DNA from 3 places in the Paenibacillus sp. J22FR5 genome. Region 3 is predicted to be linked to each of the others. Evidence: riboswitches for the same ligand, from Rfam matches in the RefSeq annotation. Region 3 holds a riboswitch; each other region holds the start of a gene.
The links. Region 3 has a riboswitch for cyclic di-GMP ahead of AC58P7_RS07300 (putative motility protein). Riboswitches for the same ligand answer to the same signal wherever they lie in the genome.
Positions count from the first base shown of each region.

Region 1: another riboswitch for cyclic di-GMP. It lies ahead of AC58P7_RS19990 (putative bifunctional diguanylate cyclase/phosphodiesterase); the one in region 3 lies ahead of AC58P7_RS07300 (putative motility protein).
Region 2: another riboswitch for cyclic di-GMP. It lies ahead of AC58P7_RS20785 (PilZ domain-containing protein); the one in region 3 lies ahead of AC58P7_RS07300 (putative motility protein).

Region 1 is NZ_JCAUAN010000016.1:88,270-95,886, forward strand. It holds gene AC58P7_RS19965 (hypothetical protein) at 1-256, opposite strand, end outside; gene AC58P7_RS19970 (hypothetical protein) at 361-1,890, opposite strand; gene AC58P7_RS19975 (glycosyltransferase family 2 protein) at 1,887-2,636, opposite strand; gene AC58P7_RS19980 (alkaline phosphatase family protein) at 2,629-4,089, opposite strand; gene AC58P7_RS19985 (lysylphosphatidylglycerol synthase transmembrane domain-containing protein) at 4,091-5,059, opposite strand; cyclic di-GMP riboswitch class I at 5,454-5,545, shown strand; gene AC58P7_RS19990 (putative bifunctional diguanylate cyclase/phosphodiesterase) at 5,616-7,427, shown strand; gene AC58P7_RS19995 (spore germination protein) at 7,565-7,617, shown strand, end outside.
Region 2 is NZ_JCAUAN010000017.1:121,787-129,403, reverse strand. It holds gene AC58P7_RS20800 (DUF1648 domain-containing protein) at 1-284, shown strand, start outside; gene AC58P7_RS20795 (DUF1697 domain-containing protein) at 299-835, shown strand; gene tadA (tRNA adenosine(34) deaminase TadA) at 862-1,299, opposite strand; cyclic di-GMP riboswitch class I at 1,577-1,663, shown strand; gene AC58P7_RS20785 (PilZ domain-containing protein) at 1,776-2,510, shown strand; gene ychF (redox-regulated ATPase YchF) at 2,589-3,689, shown strand; gene prfA (peptide chain release factor 1) at 3,723-4,787, shown strand; gene prmC (peptide chain release factor N(5)-glutamine methyltransferase) at 4,787-5,680, shown strand; gene spoIIR (stage II sporulation protein R) at 5,814-6,611, shown strand; gene AC58P7_RS20760 (L-threonylcarbamoyladenylate synthase) at 6,892-7,617, shown strand, end outside.
Region 3 is NZ_JCAUAN010000003.1:229,623-237,239, forward strand. It holds gene carB (carbamoyl-phosphate synthase large subunit) at 1-2,167, shown strand, start outside; gene pyrF (orotidine-5'-phosphate decarboxylase) at 2,222-2,911, shown strand; gene pyrE (orotate phosphoribosyltransferase) at 2,959-3,600, shown strand; cyclic di-GMP riboswitch class I at 3,685-3,771, shown strand; gene AC58P7_RS07300 (putative motility protein) at 3,792-3,992, shown strand; gene AC58P7_RS07305 (LysR family transcriptional regulator) at 4,039-4,914, opposite strand; gene dapA (4-hydroxy-tetrahydrodipicolinate synthase) at 5,027-5,911, shown strand; gene AC58P7_RS07315 (RidA family protein) at 5,934-6,326, shown strand; gene AC58P7_RS07320 (GNAT family N-acetyltransferase) at 6,461-6,964, opposite strand; gene AC58P7_RS07325 (dipeptidase) at 7,000-7,617, opposite strand, start outside.

The DNA of each region.
Region 1 (7,617 bases), on a different contig from region 3:
CCTTAAAATTTGCATCTAATGTAGTGCCGATTTCTTCCCCAAAGTGCGCTACGAGTTCTGCTCTTCTCTCCTTATAGGCACCTTCAGCAGCTCCCCAATCATTCGCCCCATCACCAATACTGGCTTGCACCAGTTTAAAAGTCTCAGCGACATCTTCGGTATTCGCGTCACCGTAAGAGTAGGCCAGCGCGGAAGTCGGCAGGATTAGTAATGCCGCAAGAACTAAAGTCAATCCGGCTAGTAGCCATCGTTTCATATCTTCACCCCTGCTGTGAATTTGATTCTCATTGTCATTGATAATGATAATCATTGTCCGGAATACTGTCAACCATTATTTTACTCTACTAATAGCTTACCTGCTTAACGAACCCACTCATATAAAATGATGTGCCCATACGCTGGATCAAACAGCGGATCCGATGTAAACTCCGCAATTTTCTTCAGATGCTCCTCCATCGATTTCCCTTGCTGTGCAAAGCCTTGCACGACGTGATCCGTAAGGAAAACTCGACGATCCGAATTGGCACCTGCCAATGATTGAAAATACCCATACGTATAAATGCGCTCGTGTTCATAGTCTGCCTGTAAATACTGAAGGACTCTCGTTTCTTCCCATGTAAATAGGATGAAAGGCTCCTGTAAGCTGCTTAAATAGTCATTCAGCTGATAGACTGCCGGCTCCTCTACCGCCTGCCTTTTCAACAACTGAGAACCATAGATAACTTGTACAGATATGATGCCTATGAGGAAAATGTACACGATCTTCGGAGCTATTTTTAGCAATCGTGACTTATGATCTGATGCCTTCACAGCATCTGCTATTCGTATCATATAAACAAATAAGAAAAGTAAGATTGGCGCAACGACCGGAACGATATGTCGTGGTTTTTCAATATTCTGACCCATTAACGCCCATAGAGTATATAGGGCAGCACAGCCGACCAACCAGAATAGATAGTGCCTGTTCTCATTATTTAGCTCCATAGGAACTGCGACGAATCTCTGCACCCCCCAAGTCAATACAACCATAATTCCGAAACACAAGCCAATGAGCATGGAACCGCCAAATAGGGCTGAGCCGAGTAAATTATGCCCAAAGAGCTGAATGATTCGTTCTCCCATCGGCATCGACGATGCGATCACACCACCGCCCCATTCAGAGAAATGGCCTTCTACGAAAGCTAAGGACAGCTTCCAAAAGCCAGCTACGTTTCCTTCGGAAAGCACCAATCCAGCTACCCAAATCAGCTGAAACAGCCCCGCAGCCAGAATAGATCCTCCTAACCGGAGCCACCTCCGTAAGCCGTGCGCCCCCTGTCGCCAAAGCGAATACCAGAGCGGAACTAAAGCTAAGCCATAAGGAAAGAATGATAGACGTGTCCCCATCAAAAAGCTGAACACAAGCAGCGCTATTCCATGGCGAAGCGCTGAGCTCGGTCGATCCATCACAAAGCGGATACTCCAAAGAAACCACCACAGCAAGGCCATGCCTGCGCATTCCGACATGGGACGCGAAGACATCAGCCAAATGTAGGGGCTGCTTAATACGAGCGCGGGCAGTAAAAGGCTCTTGATGCCGCTGCCCGTCAGTCGATGTGCTAGTAAAAACATAGGAATCGCGGAGCATATAGCCGCTAAGGTATTGAAAACGGATAAAGCCATTGCGGCATTATTTATCCACCGGTTAATAAACCAACCACCCAGAATAAAGTAGGGGTATCCTGGAAAATGAGGCTGCATGGCGAGTAAATCATATCGATGCAGAGCCAGCGTAAAGTCTACCTCGTCCCATGTACGCACATAGGGGCTGACGTATAGTAGACTGAGGCAGCTCACTCCGGCAATAACCGCAGCTGCGAAAAGAACCAACATCACCGTGTTACGTGTCATATGCGCGCTTCATCTCGTTGCATCTGGAGAGTCACTTTGCTTTTTTTCGAGACGGGACGTCTCATTTCTTTGTAAATCGCCGGAAGTACGGAAGACACATACTGTCTGAATTTGATAAAGGATTGGCCTTTGGTCCGAACTTGGTACGAAATCGGAATCTCCTCCAACCGGTAGCCCTGACGAACCAGATTAATTGTGAGCACCTGGGCGTAGTTGTAGTCATGGATAATGACGGCATTTTCCATGGCATCGCGTGAGAATCCGCGCATCCCTGACTGGCCGTCATAAATCCATCTGCGCAGCAGGATCGCCTGCAGCAGCGTAAAGGTATAGTTGCCTAAGCGGCGATGCAGCTTCATCCCTTGAATGTGGCCTTTGAAGCGTGAGCCAAAGGTGTAGTCTGCGCGCCCGATGATAATGGGCGCAAGGACATCCGGGATTTGCTCCGGCGGATACTCATTATCCGCATCGATCATGATGCCAATGTCGGCGCCGAGCAGGCAGCATTGCTTTAGTCCTTCGCGAACCGCAGCGCCGAGCCCTTTATTGTGCGGGAACGACACCATGTGGTCGGCCCCCGCTTCGCGAGCGACTTGGACGGTGCGGTCCTTGGACCCATCGTCGATCACGAGCACTTCCACCTCATACTGAGGGTGGAAATCTCTCGGAACGCGGGCAATGACCCCGCTGATATTCTCTTCTTCATTATGTGCAGGCATGAATACAATGATTTTCTTCTTAGTCATGATGCTTGATCGCCTCCGTTAGAACAGGTCCACGACTATGGCTCGGGAAGGGTGCTCCCAGCAGGTAAGCCAGCGTCGGCGCCATGGATACAAGTGAATGCTTCTCATCAATGCGGTGACCCGCTTCGATGGTGGGACCGTGAAGGAAGAATGGCACGTAACGCTCGCCTTCGTCGAGATGTCCATGTCCGCCAATGCCGTCTGCCTGCCCGTGATCAGCACAGATGATCAGCGTCGTATTCGCCATCATGCCGCGCTCTTCCAGCCAGCCAACGAACTCTTTAATTAATTGATCCGCTTCTGCAATCTTCTGCGTGTAATCGTCATAGAGAACCCCTCGGCTGTGACCCGTTTGGTCAACCCCAATCAATTGGGCAACAAGTAAGTCCGGATTTTGTTCCGTCATAATCTTCTTAGCCCGTTCCATAATGTTACGATCCGCAACATCGTTGTGCATAACGGCCGTCACACTCTCTACATCGTCTCCCATGGAATCGATTAAGTGAGCAATGCCAAGCAAACGCCCTTTTTTCCCCACTTTACGCAGTGAATCAAAAATACTCTCAACCCGAATACCGAGCCTCCAAACCATATTGGAGCGAATGCCGTGCTCGCGTGGATAGGTACCCGTAAACATGGAGGAGAAGCAGACCACCGTACGAGCCGGATACACGGTCTCCATTTGCGCATATTCGGTGCCTTCTGCTCGCAGTTTCTTCATAAAGGGTGCATCAGCTTCCTCAAAACGCTCTTTGCGCATGCCATCTACAACGATGACGATGACCTTGTGGTTCAAAGCCTCTCCGCCGGCTTGTACAGCGCTTGAATCACGTGTATAGGTAGGAATTTCAACCGGCTTCCAGTCGAATAAGTAGCGGTGAAGAATGAAAGCGTAAATCATCAAGCTTCCTGCAAAAAGCAGCCCCGTGCCCACATCAGCAGAAACACCTGCCTCAAACTGACGGTAATAATGAGTCCATACGAACAGCAGCAGCAAAAACTTGGGCATCTGCTCCTGCGCGTTGCCGCTGGTCGAGTCACTGTTCTTCAAGACAAGCTTCCAGAATCGTGTGAAATTCCACCATGTCGTACCAATTCGCAAATGATAGTAAAACGTGCCCCAGAAATAAATCGTAAAAAAGAAAAATAACCCTATTGCCAGCAAATAGAGAGAGAAATCGTTCCGTTCCCATATCAGAAGTGCAGCAATAAGCGGCATCCATAAATAATTGCGTAAAAACAGCGGGAAATCGAAGTAATAATACAGCATAAATAGAGGAAGCGTAACGAGCAGGCCTAAACCAGCCGCCATCCAAAAGCTAGGATCGGACCATACGCCGATATGGTAAAGTAAAAACACACCGACAACGAAGATGGGTGTAAATGGTTTTCCCTCGTTCAACAGGTTCCAGCAGCGAGCTGCAACGATTTCAAAGGATGAAGCTTTTTTCATATTAATCTTCCTTCCGCACTTTGCTATGTGATGGTGACTTGGTTTGACCCGTAACTCGGCTAATCCAGGTTTTCATTTCTCGCCAATGTAAAGGCATCCGCAGTAGGGAGTAGCCGCCTAACGAATAGGCAAAAAGAAATTTGAACGTATGCGACAACAGCGCCGCCCTATACGCATCTTTCCCATCTACACCCAGTAAGACGAGCGAACCGCTCATGGTACTTTCATAGGTGCCGATGCCCCCAGGTGTAATATGAAAGATTTGTCCTGCAATCGTCATACTATTGGCCCATACGAGTGAAATACTCCCCTGTTGCAATCCAATTATTTGGACAACAGCCAAGATAACACCCGCTTCCAACACCCAACTTAGCGTAATGAAGCCCAGGATGACGAGCCCTTTGCCCGAAAGCATTTTCAGCTGGAAATAGGATGAGTGTTTGACGACAAATGGGATTCTTCGAATCACAGGCAAATAATGAGCGGTCGCGAGAAACACGATGCCGCAAGCCAGCAGAGTCACCCAAATCCATGAAGATGGCAAACCCATGCGGACAATGCCGATGCCCCCAATACCTGCAAGCACCAGCATATCGAGCAGACGCATAACCGCTACGGAATGAAGTGCGTCCTCCCATGACTTCCCGCCATACTTCATGAATAAGCCAGTACGAACACCATCTCCCACCTTGACCGGCAACACATGGTTCACGAGCAAGCTGTAGCTAATGGCATGAAAATAGACCGCGAATTTCACATCTTGTCCCGCATAGATTCGCCAGCCTGCCGTTTTGAGAAGAAAGGAAGTCAGGTAGACGATAATCATGAAAATCAGCCACTTCGGTTGATGGAAAAGCAGCCCTACATCGCGGAGCCATTCCTTCGAATCAAACCATTGCCATGTTAAAACAATCGAACAAACGACCAGAAGGATCGCTATCAAACGAACAATTTGTTTCTTTTTTAACATATCTGTTGTGCCCTCTTTGGGTTAAATCAAGCTTATTTTGAGAATGAGAATCATGGTCAGTATAGGGGGTTTATACCGTTACGTCAATCTTAGATTTACAGGAGTAGTGGAGTGGTACTCAGTCGTCATGCTTTAGGATGGATGAAGCTGCTGTTTGGGTTGGAACTGGACGCAGAAAGATGCTTGCGATTCGAAATAAAAAATCCAACGTCCATGGAGGTTCTAATTCATGAATTGTTTTTACCTATAAAGTAAAAAAATGGTTGGACTTAATCTTTCTTTATTGAATTCGACAAAAGACCATATTTATCGCTATATACAGGTAATTTTTCACTACTCTATAATGGTTAAATAGTAGCGGATTAAATGGGTACAGAGGTACAGTTGAAGACCAAATCGAAAAGGGCAAATCATCGGAAACGATGAGACGCAAAGCCATGGCCTAACGCATTCCAAATGGAATGCTACGGTTGACAGGTTGCCGAGTATCAAAGGGATGATCCTTTTATTCGGGATGATCCTTTTTTCTATTGTAGGAGAACATAGGGAGGCATTCATGCAACATTCGCTAATGGATCGTTACCATTTCGCTCTCGGCCTGTTTTCGTTCATCATTATGCTGCTTGCCATCATTTTCGCAATCCGTTTTATCAACTCTCTCTCTGCGGAGCGACGATTGGCTGAGCAGATTTCTCTCAAAGCTTCTATTTTAGAATCAACGATTGATTGCATCTTCATGTTTAAATCTCAGGGCTGGATCATAGAATTCAATCCTGCGGCAGAATCCATATTCGGATATACGCGCAAAGAAGCGCTTAAGCTTACGCTATTCAATCTCCTCTTTCCTTTCGATCAAGATGGACGAGATGCTGCTAACCTATATCACCTGTTAAGCCAGCAGGCTGATTCCATTATTGGCAGACGTATGGAAATCATGGCCTACCGCTCGAACAGAAGCAAATTTCCGGCAGAACTTATCATAACGGATATGGTTTATAGGGGGAAAACGATTTATACCGCCTATCTGAGGGACTTAACCGAGAAAAGGAAATCGGAAGAACTCATACATCAGTTAGCTTACTTCGATCATTTGACCGGATTGCCTAATCGCAATCAATTCAATGAACTTTTCCAACGTGCTTTACATCGCGCACAGCAACATCATGAGACCGTAGGCGTTATGTTTCTGGATATTTATCGTTTCAAATGGATCAATGATTCCTTCGGTCATCAGGTTGGCGATCAGATTTTGCAGCAATTTTCCGCTATCATTTCGAGTCATTTGCCTGATAATAGCTCGGCTTTCCGACTGAGCGGGGATGAATTTGTCATCCTGATGCCTCTTGGGAATGGAGATACGATTACGAAACAGGCTAAGAACATCATCACGTTGTTGGAAAAACCTTTGCGTATTGATGGAAAAGATATTTATGTGTCTACGAATATTGGCATTTCGATATATCCCTATGATGGAGAGTTGCCAGCGCTTTTACTCAAACATGCAGATCAAGCCATGTATGCAGCCAAGGAGCAAGGGCGAAACAATTACTATTTGTTCAATCAAGATATGAAAACGAAATATGCCCAACGCATTGTATTTGAACAATATTTGCGAGAATCGATAGAAAATAATGAACTCTCCCTTGTGTATCAGCCCATATTTGATATCCAAACGGGTGATCTTAGAGGGATCGAAGCGTTACTCCGCTGGGAGAGTAAACAGTTAGGAAACATACCGCCTGAGGTGTTTATCCCCATAGCCGAAGAATCCCATCAAATCGAAGCCATCGGCGAATGGGTAATGCGAACGGCCACCAAACAGATGAAAAAATGGCATGATACGGGGCTGCAAGGCGTGACTATTTCTGTTAATGTATCCCCTGTTCAATTTCATCAAGAAACATTTGTCCAGTCGTTGATTGACATTTTACATGAAAATGACCTTGAGCCGCAGTACGTGGAACTCGAAATTACAGAGAGCATGGAAATGAATCGGTTCTGCATGATTGAGAAGCTGCATGCTTTGCATCATCAGGGATTCCGAATCGCGATTGATGATTTCGGGACAGGATACTCGTCCATCAATTATTTGCATAAATTCCCCATTCGTACACTGAAAATCGATAAAACCTTCGTCCAAAGCCTGTCTAACTCGCCATCGAATAATTCCTTCCTAATTGCTATTATTGCTGTGGCACGCAGTTTGCAGCTAGACATTATTGCAGAGGGAGTAGAAACGAGAGCACAATTTGATTTTCTTAAAAGCCATGGATGTGATCAGGTACAGGGTTACTTATTGGCTGCCCCTTTATCTGCCGATCAGTTTGAACGTAATTATGTGATCCGATTGCGTGCTGCCGGCAGTTAGTGATTCCCGGATAGATTCCCATTGGCTTTCCGATCATCCAATCGTCCTTTCAGGCATACAACAATGGGTTGTATGCTTTTTCCCCATTCAGGGCACGCTAAGCCACATGGTAATGTAAGGGAATTGGGGGGATTGGCATGATCGAACAAATCCGTGCTGAGTTGAACAATCCAGCTGACCTTTTCTATGA
Region 2 (7,617 bases), on a different contig from region 3:
TTATCTATTCGGGCTTAACACTCCTCAGCAAAGTGCCCCATGTATTTAATTATCCGTCCAAGATTACGCTTGAAAATGCGCATAGACAATACCAGAATGGCCGTTTATTTATCAACAGTCTGAAGACGGTAATTATCATTCTGTTTGCATTTATCGAATGGACCAGTATCCGAATTGCGAAAGATAGCACTGTTGATTTGAACGTATGGATCTTAGGCTTCATCCTGCTGGTTATGATAAGCACGATTATTTTCTTCGTCGTTCGTTCGTTTAAATTAAAGTAAGGGAGGATACCGAAATGACGGTTTATGTTGGTTTTCTGCGTGGGATTAATGTAGGAGGTAAGAACAAGATCAAGATGGCCGATTTGAAAAAGACGTTGGAGGCCGCAGGACTTGCACATGTTCAGACATATTTGCAAAGCGGTAATGTGCTGTTCGCTTCAGAGGAGGCAGGGGAGACGCTAAGACAGCTCATCGAAAAAGCAATCAGCGAAGCTGTTGGCGTGGCGCCAACGGTTATTTTACGTACAGCCGAGGAACTCGCACAAATCGTTAACGAGTGCCCCTATGACGTGGATGCTTTGTCTGAAGGGGAGAGCATTCAAATCTCCGTGCTAACGGAAGAAGCCCCGCAGGAATTCAGCGACATCTTAGCCAAAGGCCAAAACGAAGTGGATGAATTTCAGATACGGGACCGCACCATTTATTTTCTGTTCCGGCAAAGTGTGTTGGATTCTAAGTTAGCTAGCAACATTCAGAAACTCGGGGATCAAACGACAACCCGTAATTGGAATACGATGAGTAAGCTCGTAGAGCTAGCAGGGGCATTATAGCCGGAAAGCCGCTCTAAACTCTAGACCTAAGCTTTTCCCCGTAACTTCCGGAAAAACTGCGTTAACATCGTGGAACACTCCTCTTGCAAAACGCCGCTAACCACATCGACACGGTGATTGAACCGGTCCTCCTGCAGTAAGTTCATCAACGTTCCCGCACAGCCTGCTTTCGGATCCACGGTACCGTAAATCACCTGCGGAATGCGGGCTTGCACGATTGCACCAGCACACATCGGACAAGGCTCCAACGTCACGTAGAGTTGGCAGTCCAAAAGGCGCCAAGCCTGCAAATGCTCACTCGCTTGTTTAATCGCAATCATCTCCGCATGCGCGAGAGGATCCAGGGTTGTTTCACGTAAATTATAGCCGCGGCCTATGATTTGACCTTGATGGACGACGATCGCACCGATCGGTACTTCACGGATGGCTTCGGCTTTAAGAGCCTCTCCAATCGCTTCTCTCATCCAGGGAATATGTTCATCCACAGAGGGGACACCTCGCAATAATAGTTTATCCACATGTGCATAAAAATCCGAACAAATATTCGTTGTTAACAAGCTGTGGATAACAATGTGGATAACTTATAAACCTGTGGATATTCATTCCACTACACATTCATACAATAAAAATAGGGCTCATGCAAGGATTTTAGTTGAAAGAAGTACCTGGGCTACGTATAATGGTTATAACAGTGGGTCTTTTAGACCATATACGATGAACGAATATAAATTTCATAGCAGGGTTAGACAAAGGCAAACTTGCTGAAAAGCAAGGACGCAAAGCTGAGGGTCTACGGTTCTAATGAACTATGGCAGCCTGGTTACCGACAATCGATGCTTTTATTGATTAAGGTGATAGGCTGCTCCTGAATGGGGGGCAGTCTATTTTGTGCAGAAATGCGCTGGGGAATCCATCATTACTGGGAGAGGTGCAGGTGAGCATGGCAATGAAGCAAGATGCTTTGAAGCGGTATGGGAGTAAAGAAGGATACGATGCGGAAGTATTGATCGATTGCCGAGCAGTTCTAGCCAAGGATGATTTCGTGTCAACAGGTATTCTTACCTATGCGCAAGGAGACATTATGGAGATCGAGCTGCCGGAATATGATGTTTTTCAGCTTGGAGATAAAGCGAAAATGACGTTATACACCAAATCGGGTCTATTCGTTTTTCATACGACCGTCGTAGCCAGAGAGCCTGGTTCCCTCATTGTGATCAATCCGCCTGAGAATCGGAAGAAGTTTTCGGAGAAACGGGAGTTTCCACGGGTGAACGTGAAGAACTTAGGTCAGATTTCAGGGTTTCAGAATAAAACACAAAAAGCGCAGCATCAACTTGAAAATCCCATCGAAATTTCCATCAAGAATATTTCAATAAACGGACTTGGTTTTAGCATCAATGATAATTCCATGATAGATGCCATTCTTCATAAAAAGTGTCTACTTCAAGTCCAGCTGGATCTAGGCTTCGAGATGCCGTGTATGTTGGAAATTATAAGGAAAGAAAAGCTGGAGGACAGCTACTATTATGGCGCCAGCTTCGAAAGCGTTCCTGCGGAACAAAGCAATGCGCTGCGCGGTTTTATTTTGCGTAATCAGATCGAAACGTACTTCGTGCAGAAGCGGGATGATGAGTTCAAAATAGCAATGGAAAAAAAGTCTGCGGCGAATCGATAGCTTGCAGGCTTTTTTTTGCCCTCCAAGTACTATATAATAAGAAGGATGATTTTCGAAAATTAAGGAGTTGTAACGACAATGGCTTTGAAAGCAGGTATCGTCGGTCTACCGAACGTAGGAAAATCGACATTGTTTAATGCAATTACACAGGCGGGGGCAGAATCTGCGAATTATCCGTTCTGTACGATCGATCCGAATGTTGGGGTAGTAGAAGTACCAGACGAGAGATTGCAGAAGCTGGTAGAAATCGTTGTGCCTAAGAGCATCGTGCCGACGGCCTTCGAATTCGTTGACATTGCGGGTTTGGTTAAGGGTGCGAGCAAAGGCGAGGGCCTTGGAAATAAATTTCTTGCACACATCCGTGAAGTCGATGCGATTGTGCATGTTGTACGTTGTTTTGAGGATGATAATATTACTCACGTTTCTGGGAAAGTCGATCCGATTGGTGACATCGAGACGATTAATCTTGAATTGATTTTGGCAGACATTGAGTCGGTTGATAAAAAGATCGAGCGTTCACGCAAAAACCTCAAAGGCGGCGACAAGAAAGTGGTAGCTGAGGTTGAGTGTTTGGAACGAATCAAAGAAGCCTTATATAATGATATGCCAGCACGCAGCTTGGATTTGACAGAAGATGAGCGTCTTCTAGTTCGCGATCTTCATTTGCTAACGATGAAGCCAGTGCTCTACGCGGCAAACGTGAGTGAAGATGAAGTTGCAACTGCGGACGACAATGCATACGTTAAAATTGTGAAGGAATTCGCTGAAAAAGAAAACAACGAAGTCGTTTCCATTAGCGCAAAGGTTGAATCCGAAATTGCTGAGCTGGAAGACGAAGAAAAAGCCATGTTCCTGGAAGAGTTGGGACTTCAAGAGTCCGGCTTGAATAGATTGATCAAAGCAGCGTATAGAAAACTTGGCTTGTACACGTATTTCACAGCTGGTGTTCAAGAAGTTAGAGCATGGACGATCCGCAAAGGAACGAAGGCTCCACAAGCGGCTGGCGTGATTCATACGGATTTCGAACGTGGATTTATTCGTGCAGAAGTGGTTTCTTATGCAGATTTGACGGCTGCCGGATCGATGGCTGGTGCCAAAGAAAAAGGCCAAGTACGTCTCGAAGGTAAAGAGTACGTAGTTAATGACGGCGACGTAATGCATTTCCGTTTCAATGTTTAATTGTTGATAAAAATAAGAAAGGAGTGATCCCCTATGTTGGATCGACTTCAGTCCATTGTGGACCGCTATGAAAAACTAAGCGAGTTATTGTGTGACCCGGATGTAACGAGTGATACGAAGAAACTAAGAGAGTATTCCAAAGAGCAATCCGATCTTCAGGAAGCTTACGATGCTTATAATGAATATAAGAGTGTGAGCGAGCAGCTTGCTGATGCGAAAGTGATGCAGAACGAGAAGCTGGATGATGAGATGCGTGAAATGGTCAAAATGGAGATTGAGGAGCTAAGCGAGCAATCCGCTAAACTCGAAGAACATCTCCGCATCCTGATGATGCCGAAAGACCCTAACGATGACAAGAACGTGATCGTGGAAATTCGCGGAGCGGCAGGCGGCGATGAAGCTGCGCTGTTCGCAGGCGATCTCTACCGGATGTATACGCGTTATGCGGATAGTCAAGGATGGAGAACGGAGATTTTGGACGCATCCGTGAATGATTTGGGCGGATTCAAAGAAATTATCTTCATGATTACGGGTAAAGGTGCATATAGCAAGCTCAAGTTTGAGAGCGGAGCGCACCGTGTTCAACGTATTCCAGTAACGGAATCCGGTGGACGGATCCACACCTCCACGTCTACGGTTGTTGTTATGCCGGAAGCAGAAGATGTAGAAATCGTGATCCACGATGCGGATATTCGCGTAGATACATTCTGTTCCAGTGGAGCGGGTGGTCAGTCCGTTAATACAACGAAATCCGCTGTGCGTGTAACACACGTACCAACGGGTATCGTGGCAACTTGTCAGGATGGTAAATCGCAAAACTCCAACAAAGAATCAGCGCTTCGCGTACTTCGTACGCGGATTTCAGATAAATTGCGTGAAGAAGAAGAAGCGAAATATGCAGGCGAGCGTAAAACCAAAGTCGGAACGGGCGACCGTTCAGAGCGTATTCGTACTTATAACTTCCCGCAAAGCCGGATTACCGATCACCGTATCGGCTTGACGTTACACCGTTTAGAAACAGTTCTTAACGGCGATATGGCGGAAATTGTGTCAGCGTTAACGATTGCTGCACAATCCGATGCCTTAGAGGCGATGTAATGACGACGAACCAGATGACTGTAAGAGAAGCCTTTGTGAAGGCTTCTTCTTTTTTAGGGGAGCAAGGCGTGGCGGAGGCTTCGGCTTGCACGGAACTATTGCTGCAGCACCTGCTCGGCGGCTGCACGCGCACAGAGCTCCTGTTCCGCTGGTGGCAGGAACAGATGCCCGAAGAGCTGGTAGCCACGTGGCACCAGCTGATTGCACGGAAGGCCGAGGGTGAGCCGGTGCAGTACATCACCGGCGAGCAGGATTTCTTCGGCCTTTCTTTTGCTGTGAGCCCGGCCGTGCTGATCCCGCGGCCGGAGACCGAGCTGCTCGTGGAGGCGTTGCTCCACGAGGGCTCGCGTCTGTTCCCGCAAGAGGCTCCGCTGCTTGCGGATGTGGGCACCGGGAGCGGCATCATCCCGGTGGCGATCGCGCACGCGCGCCCTGCGTGGCGCGTGGCGGCGAGCGACATCTCCGCGGCAGCGCTGGAGATGGCAAGAGTGAACGCGCAGCGCCACGACGTGGCTGCGCGAATCTCATGGCTCGAGGGCGACCTCCTCGAGCCTTATATCAAGCGCGGGCTCGCGCCGGATATCCTGGTGTCGAACCCACCATATATCCCGGATGGCGACCTGCCGGCGCTAATGCCCGAGGTGCGGCTATTCGAGCCGCACACTGCTCTGTTCGGCGGTGTCCTCGGACTCGACCTGTACCGCCGTATGATCTCGCAGCTGCACCGGCTGCCGCGAATCCCGACCGTGGTCGGGTTCGAGGTGGGCATCGGGCAGGCGGAGGCTGTTGCGGCGATGCTGCGCGTCGTCGCGGACTGGACGGAGATCCGCTTCGTGCAGGATCTCCAGGGGATCGATCGCCATGTGATCGCGATCCGCTCTTCCGAGCAATAGCCGATTGTTTGTCACAGATCGGCTACTTCTCTACCAACTCTATCATTTTACAAAAAATAATAGATTCATAGGTTTAGCCCCGCCTAATCTTGCCCATACTGGCTAGTAGAAGACGGGAAAGGGGCTACTCTCCATGGTTAAGAGAACAGAGCGCCAATCATTTAAGAGCTTATCATTCATTGCTTTTGCACTTATTCTAATGATTATGTGTTGGGAATCCAATCGTACGAACGCGGCGGTTATTTCGCCTACTATACCAGAAGAGTCTATTCGTTTGCGTATTCTAGCAAATTCGGATTCTGCGCAGGACCAAGCACTGAAACGCGAGGTTCGCGATGCGATTATTGCTCGTATGCAAGAGTGGGTCGTAGGACCGCATTCCTTGGACGAGGCAAGAGCCGTCGTGACCGCGCATTTGCCTGAATTTGATGAGCTCGTTGGAGAAATGATTGAGTCCCGTGGCTACAACTATCCGCATACAGTTGAGCTTGGTGTGGTGCCTTTTCCAACCAAAATGTACGGAAATGACGTCTACCCAGCAGGGGATTACGAAGCTTTGCGTGTTGTGATTGGCTCTGGTGAAGGCCAGAATTGGTGGTGTGTGCTGTTTCCACCGTTGTGCTTTGTAGATTCCGTATCCGGCGAAGCGGTTGCTTCGGCTGCAGTCGTGGCCAAAACAACGGATGAGAACGGCAAGGAAAAGAAGCCAACCAAGGAAGCTAAGGTTAAAGCCAGTGAATCGCCGTCTGCCAAAAAGAAAGACGAAGATGCTAGTAAAGATAAACCAGCTTCTACGGAGAAAATTGCAAAGAACGACAAAGATGCTAAAGTTCAAGAACTGGCAGTAGCTTCTGAAGAAGAGCCAGCTCAACCAAAAGTGAAGTTCTTCATCTGGGAAATGTTTAAGGCAATCTTTTCGTGGTTTAGCTAGTGGCTGCGACAAGGCGTCGAAAAGGAACGTAGATGCGCTAATTTGGTGAAAATGGATGTTTATTGCGATAAGGGGAACGAGGGTGCGCTAGTTCTCCGATTTTCATGTATATGGGGCGTTTTTCGGGCAAATAAGATACCAACGTTCCCTTTCCATGTTCTTTTCGCCCGTTTACCCGAAAATAGGGCATCCTCGTTCCCTTTCCTCGTAAATAGCCTTTAGGATAGTCCTATTCTTATCTCTCGGTTAAAAAACAAATTTAATTTCATATAAAGTAAGGATGAGAGTGATCGTGACAACGTACTGGAACGTGGAACAAGGTGAGACAAGCGCCGCAGCGCCGCAGATAGCAGAAGCAGCCCGACTCTTACAGCAGGGGGATACGGTCGCTTTTCCTACGGAAACCGTGTACGGTCTAGGTGCAGATGCGACCAATACAGCAGCGGTTGAGCAGATTTTTGCCGCGAAAGGAAGACCCTCTGATAACCCTCTGATCGTCCATATTGCCGATGAACAGCAGCTCCCAAGTCTTGTCCAAGCCGATTGTCTCACTCTCCATCATCAAGCTCTTATGAACGCTTTCTGGCCTGGGCCTTTAACCATTGTGCTACCTGTCATCGCAGGTAGCCTTTCGCCGTTAGTCACAGCGGGGCTGCAAACGGTAGGTATCCGTATACCTGATCATCCGATTGCCTTACAGCTGCTGCGAGAAGCGGGATTACCTATTGCCGCACCAAGTGCGAATAGCTCTGGTAGACCGAGCCCTACACTTGCATCGCATGTGCGGGATGATTTGGAGGGCAAGATTGGCGGAATCGTGGATGGCGGTGCAACAGGTGTTGGCGTGGAGTCCACGGTCGTTCAGTTTGTAGACGGGGAGTTATATGTGCTGAGACCGGGTGGCGTGACGGCGGAGCAGCTGCAAGCTGTTTTGCCGGATATGCGTATTCATGTATCTGAGCCGACAGAAGTAGAAGCTTCGGATACACCTCGCGCACCGGGAATG
Region 3 (7,617 bases):
AGCGCTCGATTATATCGTTTCCAAAATTCCACGCTGGCCGTTCGATAAATTTACAGCAGCTAACCGTAAGCTAGGCACACAAATGAAAGCGACAGGCGAAGTTATGGCGATTGGCCGTACGTTCGAAGAGTCGATTCATAAAGCGATTCGTTCCCTAGAAATCGGTGTTCACCGCTTGTTCTTGAAAGAAACGGATCTACTCGATAAAGAAACATTAGAATTACGTTTGCAAAAACCAGACGATGAGCGCCTGTTCTTATTAGCTGAAGCGTTCCGCAGAGGGTATACTGTGGAGCAGTTGCAAAATATGACGAAAATTGACTGGTGGTTCCTGAATAAACTATCTGCACTTATCGCATACGAGACGGAAATTGCAGCAAAAGACTTGACGGCTGAGCTTATTTTCGAAATCAAGCGTAAAGGCTTCACAGACCGTGCTGTTGCGGAAATCCGTACATTGGCAGGCTGCTCGACCTTCACGAAAGAAGCGGATGTAAGAACATTCCGTTTGCAACAAAACATCAAACCAGTTTACAAAATGGTAGATACTTGCGCAGCGGAGTTCGAAGCTTCAACACCGTACTACTACTCCACGTATGAGCAAGAAGATGAAGTAACGGAAACAAGCAAAGAGAAAGTTGTTGTTCTTGGATCGGGTCCAATTCGTATCGGTCAAGGGATCGAGTTCGATTACTCCACGGTTCATGCGGTATGGGCTATTCAAGCTGCTGGATACGAAGCGGTAATCATCAATAACAACCCTGAAACCGTTTCAACGGATTTCAATACGTCGGATCGCTTGTACTTCGAGCCTTTGTTCTTTGAAGATGTCATGAACGTGATCGAGCGTGAACAGCCAATCGGTGTTATCGTCCAATTCGGTGGACAAACAGCGATCAACTTAGCAGCACCTTTGCATAAAGCTGGCGTTCGTATCCTAGGTTCTGACCTAGAAAGTATCGATACAGCGGAAGATCGTAAGAAATTCGAAGCACTTCTTAGCAAGCTTTCGATCGCACAACCACCAGGTGGCACCGTAACATCCGTTGATCAAGCTGTCGGTACAGCAGCGAAATTCGGTTATCCGGTTATCGTTCGTCCTTCCTACGTACTAGGTGGACGCGCTATGGAAATCGTCTACTCGGATGAAGAGCTCTTGAGCTACATGGAATATGCGGTGAAAATCAACCCTGAGCATCCGGTCCTAATCGATCGTTACATGCTTGGTAAAGAGGTAGAGGTTGACGCGATTTGTGATAGAGAAACGGTTCTAATCCCGGGGATTATGGAACACGTTGAGCGCGCTGGGGTTCACTCCGGTGACTCGATCGCCGTATATCCGCCGCAATCGATCTCCGAGGAGATCAAGCAACAAATTATCGAAATTACGACGAAAATTGGCTTAGAGCTGAATGTAGTTGGTCTCGTGAACATCCAGTTCGTTATTCATAACGATCAAGTGTATGTGATCGAGGTTAACCCGCGTTCTTCCAGAACCGTACCATTCTTAAGCAAAGTGACCAACATCCCGATGGCGAACGTGGCAACACGTGTTATCATGGGTCAAACACTTGCAGACATGGGGTACCAAGGTGGCTTATGGCCAGAAGATAAATACGTATCCGTCAAAGTGCCGGTATTCTCCTTCGCGAAACTTCGCCGTGTAGATACAACACTCGGACCTGAAATGAAGTCCACGGGTGAGGTAATGGGACGCGACATCAATTTCGCAAAAGCATTATACAAAGGCTTGATTGGTGCAGGCATGAAAATTCCAGCAGCAGGATCCGTCGTGGTTACTGTAGCGGATAAAGATAAAGAAGAAGCGATTGAAATCTTGAAAGGCTTCTATCGCCTAGGCTACAAAATCATTGCAACTGGCGGAACAGCGATAGCGATCGAACAAGCTGGTCTTCCTGTAACGACAGTTAACAAGCTTAGCGAAGGCTCACCGAACATTCTTGACCTCATCCGCAGCGGTGATGCTCAGTTCGTGGTTAATACATTGACTAAGGGTAAAACGCCTGAGCGTGACGGCTTCCGCATTCGTCGTGAAGCGGTAGAGAACGGTGTCGTGTGTATGACATCCCTCGATACGGTTAGAGCGCTAGTGAATATGCTTGAAGCAATTAACTTCTCCTCACGTGCAATGCCAATTCATGTCTAAGGGATGGTGCCAAGCTTGAGTACATTAACACGCACAGATGTTACTGGACGCATTATGGTTGCCTTAGATTACGCGAACGCAGAAGGTGCTGAAGGGCTGCTTAAGCAGCTCGAAGGCATCCCCTGTTATGTAAAGGTAGGAATGCAGCTGTTTTATGCTGCAGGTCCTACCTTTGTCGCGAGTCTGAAGGATCGCGGCTATAAGGTTTTCCTCGATGTGAAGATGCATGACATTCCGAACACGGTCAAGGGCGGCGCGGAGAGCGTGACGCGCCTTGGGGTTGATGTGTTCAATGTGCATGCAGCTGGAGGTAAGCACATGATGGAAGCCGCCTTGGAGGGTGTCGACAAGGGGCTAGCATTAGGAGCAGCACGCCCGATTGTGATCGGCGTGACGCAATTAACCAGCACCTCGCAGCAGGTGCTCAATGACGAGATCGGCCTCGTCGGTACGACCGAGCAGGCTGTCATCCGTTACGCTCGATTGGCGCATGCTGCGGGGCTTCAAGGGGTTGTCGCGTCACCGCTTGAGGTGACAGCGATTAAGGCGGCGTGCGGTGACGGCTTCGTCACCGTGACGCCAGGCATCCGCCCCGCGGGGGCCGACGTGGGTGACCAGTCGCGCATCATGACGCCGGCTGAGGCATTCGCGCAAGGGACGGACTACGTCGTGATCGGACGTCCGATCACAGGCGCAGCGGACCCGAGAGCTGCGATTGAAGCGATTATTGATTCAATCGTGTAGGTTTTGCAGGAGCTTTTCGATGTGAAAATGAAAGGAACGGTGAGCATATGAGTAAGCTCGAAACAATCGCGGAGCATATTGCCGCGTCGTTATTAGATATAGAAGCAGTGGCGCTTCGTCCACAGCAGCCTTTTACATGGACATCCGGACTTAAATCTCCGATTTATTGTGATAATCGTTTGACAATGTCTCACCCAGCCATTCGCGAAGCAATTGCCGATGGGTTCGTCGCATTGATCAAAGAGAAATTCCCTGAAGCTGAGGTTGTTGCTGGAACAGCTACAGCTGGGATTCCCCATGCAGCTTGGGTTGCTCAGAAGCTTGGTCTTCCGATGATCTACATCCGCGATAAAGCGAAAGGCCACGGTAAAGAGAACCTGATCGAAGGTTCCGTGAAGCCAGGTCAGAAGGTCATCGTGATCGAAGATCTGATTTCCACTGGAGGCAGCTCACTGAAAGCGGCAGTTGCCGTTAAAGATGCGGGAGCTGTTGCGCTAGGCGTACTTGCGATTTTCTCTTATCAATTGGATAAAGCAACGGATGCATTCGCGGCGGCTGACATGCCCCTACACACACTTTCTAACTATTCAATCTTGCTTGAAGTTGCATTGGAAAAAGGGAAGATTCAGGAATCCGATATGGAACTACTACGTTCATGGAGAGTCAATCCTTCCGCATACGGGGTATAAACGTTTAAAGATAAATAAAGATGAAAATTGACGAAATATGTAGGATGCCTCTATACTAGAAATGTGCTTGGTTGTATCCTGCCAGCAGCGAAATGGCAAATGACGCGAAAGCGACAGACGCAAAGCTATAGGGGCTAATCGGCTTCGGCCGGACGCTTGCCAGCTACCGAACGCATAGAGGAGGAAATAACGTGAACATCAATAGTATGCTTACTGCTATTAATAGTGGTGATGGGTTGAAGCAAGCTATAGGCATTCAGTTGTTAAGTAAAACGAACGACACGCAAGTAAGCCTAACGACTACATTAATACAAGATTTCGCGAAAAGCCAAGCGCAGGTTACCGCTCCAGCGGCCCCACACGTAGGTGCTAATCTTGACATTCGCGTCTAATAAGAAGAAGCTCTACCTTTTCGCAAAGGTGAGCTTCTTTTTTCGTCTATGGTTGCTTTGTTAACATTTGAATGAACGCTTGCAGGGGCTGGGACATCCATTTTTTCGGATGAAGCACTAATTGTAAGTCCATGGTAAGCTGCGAATGCTTAAATGGCAGCTCTATGAGCTTGCCCATATCCAGCTCACTAGCTACGGTGATACGTGGCAGTAAGGCGAGCCCCAGGCCGCTCATGACACAGTGTTTAATCGTTTCTACATTGCCTAATTCGAAGCCGATTTGCAGGGCGACAGCATTGTCCTTGAGTAACCGTTCAAACTTTGCTCGGTAGATGCACCCCTCTTCGGTGACGATGAATTCCGTATTCCCAAGGTCGGAGAGCTGAATTTGCGTTTGCTGAGCTAATGGGTGTTCCAATGGAGCAATGAGCACGAGTTGTTCTTCTCTGACAGTTGTACAGCTGAGAGAGGGATCCGCTGGATACTGATCTAGTAAAAGACCGATATCATAGTCCCCTTCTTTTACCTTGGTGAGAATTGATGTTTCGCTGTCAGGGAAAAGCTGGATACTTAGTTCGGGATAAAGCTGTTTCAGTTCATGGAGAAAAGGCGGCAAATAATACGCTGCCAGCGAATTGATCGTACCAATAGTCAACGTACCGCTTACTTGGCTTGCGATCATTTCTTTGGATTGATCATAGAGCTCCAGCATTTGCAGAGTCAGAACTAACAAGCTTTCTCCAGGTGGTGTAAGGCGCAGTTGTCGACCATATCGCTCGAATAGCGGAACACCATATTCACGTTCCAGTTTCTGAATTTGCATCGTAATACTTGATTGTGCATAGCCCAATTCTTCTGCTGCACGTGTGAAGCTTTTCCTGCGTGCAACCTCTCGAAAGGTTCGGAAATAAGTCAGATCCATGTATGGCCTCACTTTAATATCAAAATTTTTGATGAGTTCTATCATTTATTATAGCTAACTATGATACAGAGTTCCATGCTAAAGTAAATGTACAAACAAATGAGGCAGGGAGATGGTTATTTTGCTAAGAGAAAAAGACCTACAGGGGATTTATGTACCAATCATCACTCCTTTTGATGAAGAGTTTGAAGTGGACGCGGCATCCTTTTACAATCAGGCTTATAACTTGTTTCAAGATGAAATAGATGGATTAGTTGTCAATGGGACAACAGGAGAATCGCCAACCATTACGAAAGACGAGCTGGGCGTCTTGTTCGCTACCGCACAAGCGGCACGTGACGCAGCGCATACCGAAGTACCGCTCATTGTGGGGACAGGAACAAACGATACGTTATCTACGGTTAGAAAAACAGAAGAAGCAGGCAAACTTGGAGCAGAAGCTGCGCTCGTTGTGGTTCCTTACTACAATCGGCCTAGTCAGCAGGGGATTATTGAACATTTCCGCCGGGTAGCGCGCGTTGGTGTGCCCGTCATTCTATATGATGTACCGCATCGTACTGGTGTGACATTAGAGTTAGATACGGTGCGTACCATACTCGAGATCGACGGCGTTATTGGCATGAAAGACAGCACACCCAACACAGGGCTGGTCACGGAATTAACTCTCTTAGGCTCTAAGCCTGTCCTTTGCGGTGAAGATACATTGCTCTATGCAACACTTCAGTCAGGGGCAACAGGGGTGATGAGTGCTTCAGCGAATGTGGAGACGGAGCGTTTTGTTGCGTTTATACGTAATTTTGCAGTAGGGTCGCATGAGCAAAGCAGGAACGAATTCGAGGAGTTGCTACCGTTGATTCGTCTGCTTTTCCAAGAGCCTAATCCGGCTCCAATTAAATGGTTGCTGCACCAACAAGGCGTCATTGCTTCGGGAGCATTACGGCTGCCGCTTTTACCGATATCGGAGAACTTACAAGCGCAATTAGCTGCTTATTTATAAAAGCAAGGAGTTGTTGGAGGAAATGAATCGAACGAGGGTATTTACGGGTTCCCCTTGGGAACCTGTGGTTGGTTATTGCCGAGCGATTCGCGTAGGGGACCGAGTTGAGGTTGCCGGGACAACTGCTATGAAGGATGGCAAGGTTATTGGTGTGGGCAATGCTTATGAGCAAGCTCGGTTTATTCTCCAAACGATTGAAGCGGCGCTTCAAGAGCTTGGTGCACAGCTGTCAGATGTGATTCGAACTCGAATGTTCGTGACCGATATTTCGTTGTGGGAAGAGTTCGGTCGGGCGCATGGGGAGTATTTTCGAGATGTACAGCCTGTCTCGACGATGGTTGAAGTGAAGGCGCTGATCGATCCGCAATTGTTGATTGAGATAGAGGTAGAGGCTGTTTGGTCTCGCAGGATATAACTATAGATTTTCGCAATTTTATCTGCATGATCAAAAAAAAGCGCTACATCCCTAAGCTCGCGAGGTCGAACTCGCTTGTTTGAGAGGAGTAGCGCTTTTGTCATGTTTCGAAACCTAACGGGTGTTAGCTGGAGTTAACCTATACGTTTGCCCAAAATAATCAAATCTCGCTCAATACCATCTAACTCGGCTACTCCCGGTAAATGAGCCCAATTCATAAAGCCGAATTTGCGGAAAAGCTGTAGACTCGGCTCATTGTGGCCGAATATAAAGCCTAACAGCGACTTCAGCCCAAGTTGGGGACTTACTTCAAGGGCATGTTCCATCAAGAACCGTCCGAACCCTTGGCCACGATAGGCTTCATCGACGTAAATACTGACTTCGGCGGTTGCGTTGTAGGCAGGACGCCCATAGAAGGACTGAAAGCTCAACCATCCACTAATACCGCTCTCATTTTCAAGAACCCATAGGGGACGGAAATCAGCAGAGTGCTCATGAAACCAGCACTCACGGCTGGCTATTGTTACCGGTTCCGTATCTGCCGTGACCATGCGACCTGCGACAGTAGAGTTGTAGATGCGTACGATTTCGGCTAAATCCTCTAGTTGTGCATCGCGGATATGTAAGTGCTTCCCCATTGACGTTACTCCTCTAAAAATTGATTGGATTCAAATTAGGTTGATTCTGTTGCATTTTCGGACATGGCAGCAAGCTTCAACCAGTATCGGCTGATCGTCTCTGTTCCATTATCCCAATTCATCAAATGGAAATGTTCATTCGGCGCATGAAGGTTCTCTCCGGGCAATCCAAAGCCCATCAATACGACAGATGCGTCCAATACGCGACCTAATACCTCAACAATTGGAATCGACCCGCCACTGCGCGTGTATACCGGCCATTCACCGAACGTTTCTTGAAAAGCTTCTGCAGCAGCAACCATAACGGGTTCATCGATCGGTGTAATAAAAGGGTTGCCACGCAGCTGGCGTTCAAGCGTAATCTTCACCCCAGGAAGAGACTGTGCATGAATATAAGCTTCAACCAAATCCATGATTTCCTCAGGCACTTGCGCAGCGACTAGTCGACATGCGATTTTAGCTGTAGCACGATTTGGAATGATTGGTTTGATTCCCTCGCCTTGGAAGCCGCCACTAACTGACGTGATTTCGAGTGTAGGCCGGGAAGTCGTTTGCTCATAGAAGGAGAAACCTTTCTCACCGTAGAAAGCCGACACGTCTAGATTCGAGCGAACCTCGTTCTCATCGGGCTCCACTTGCTTAAATGCTTCGCG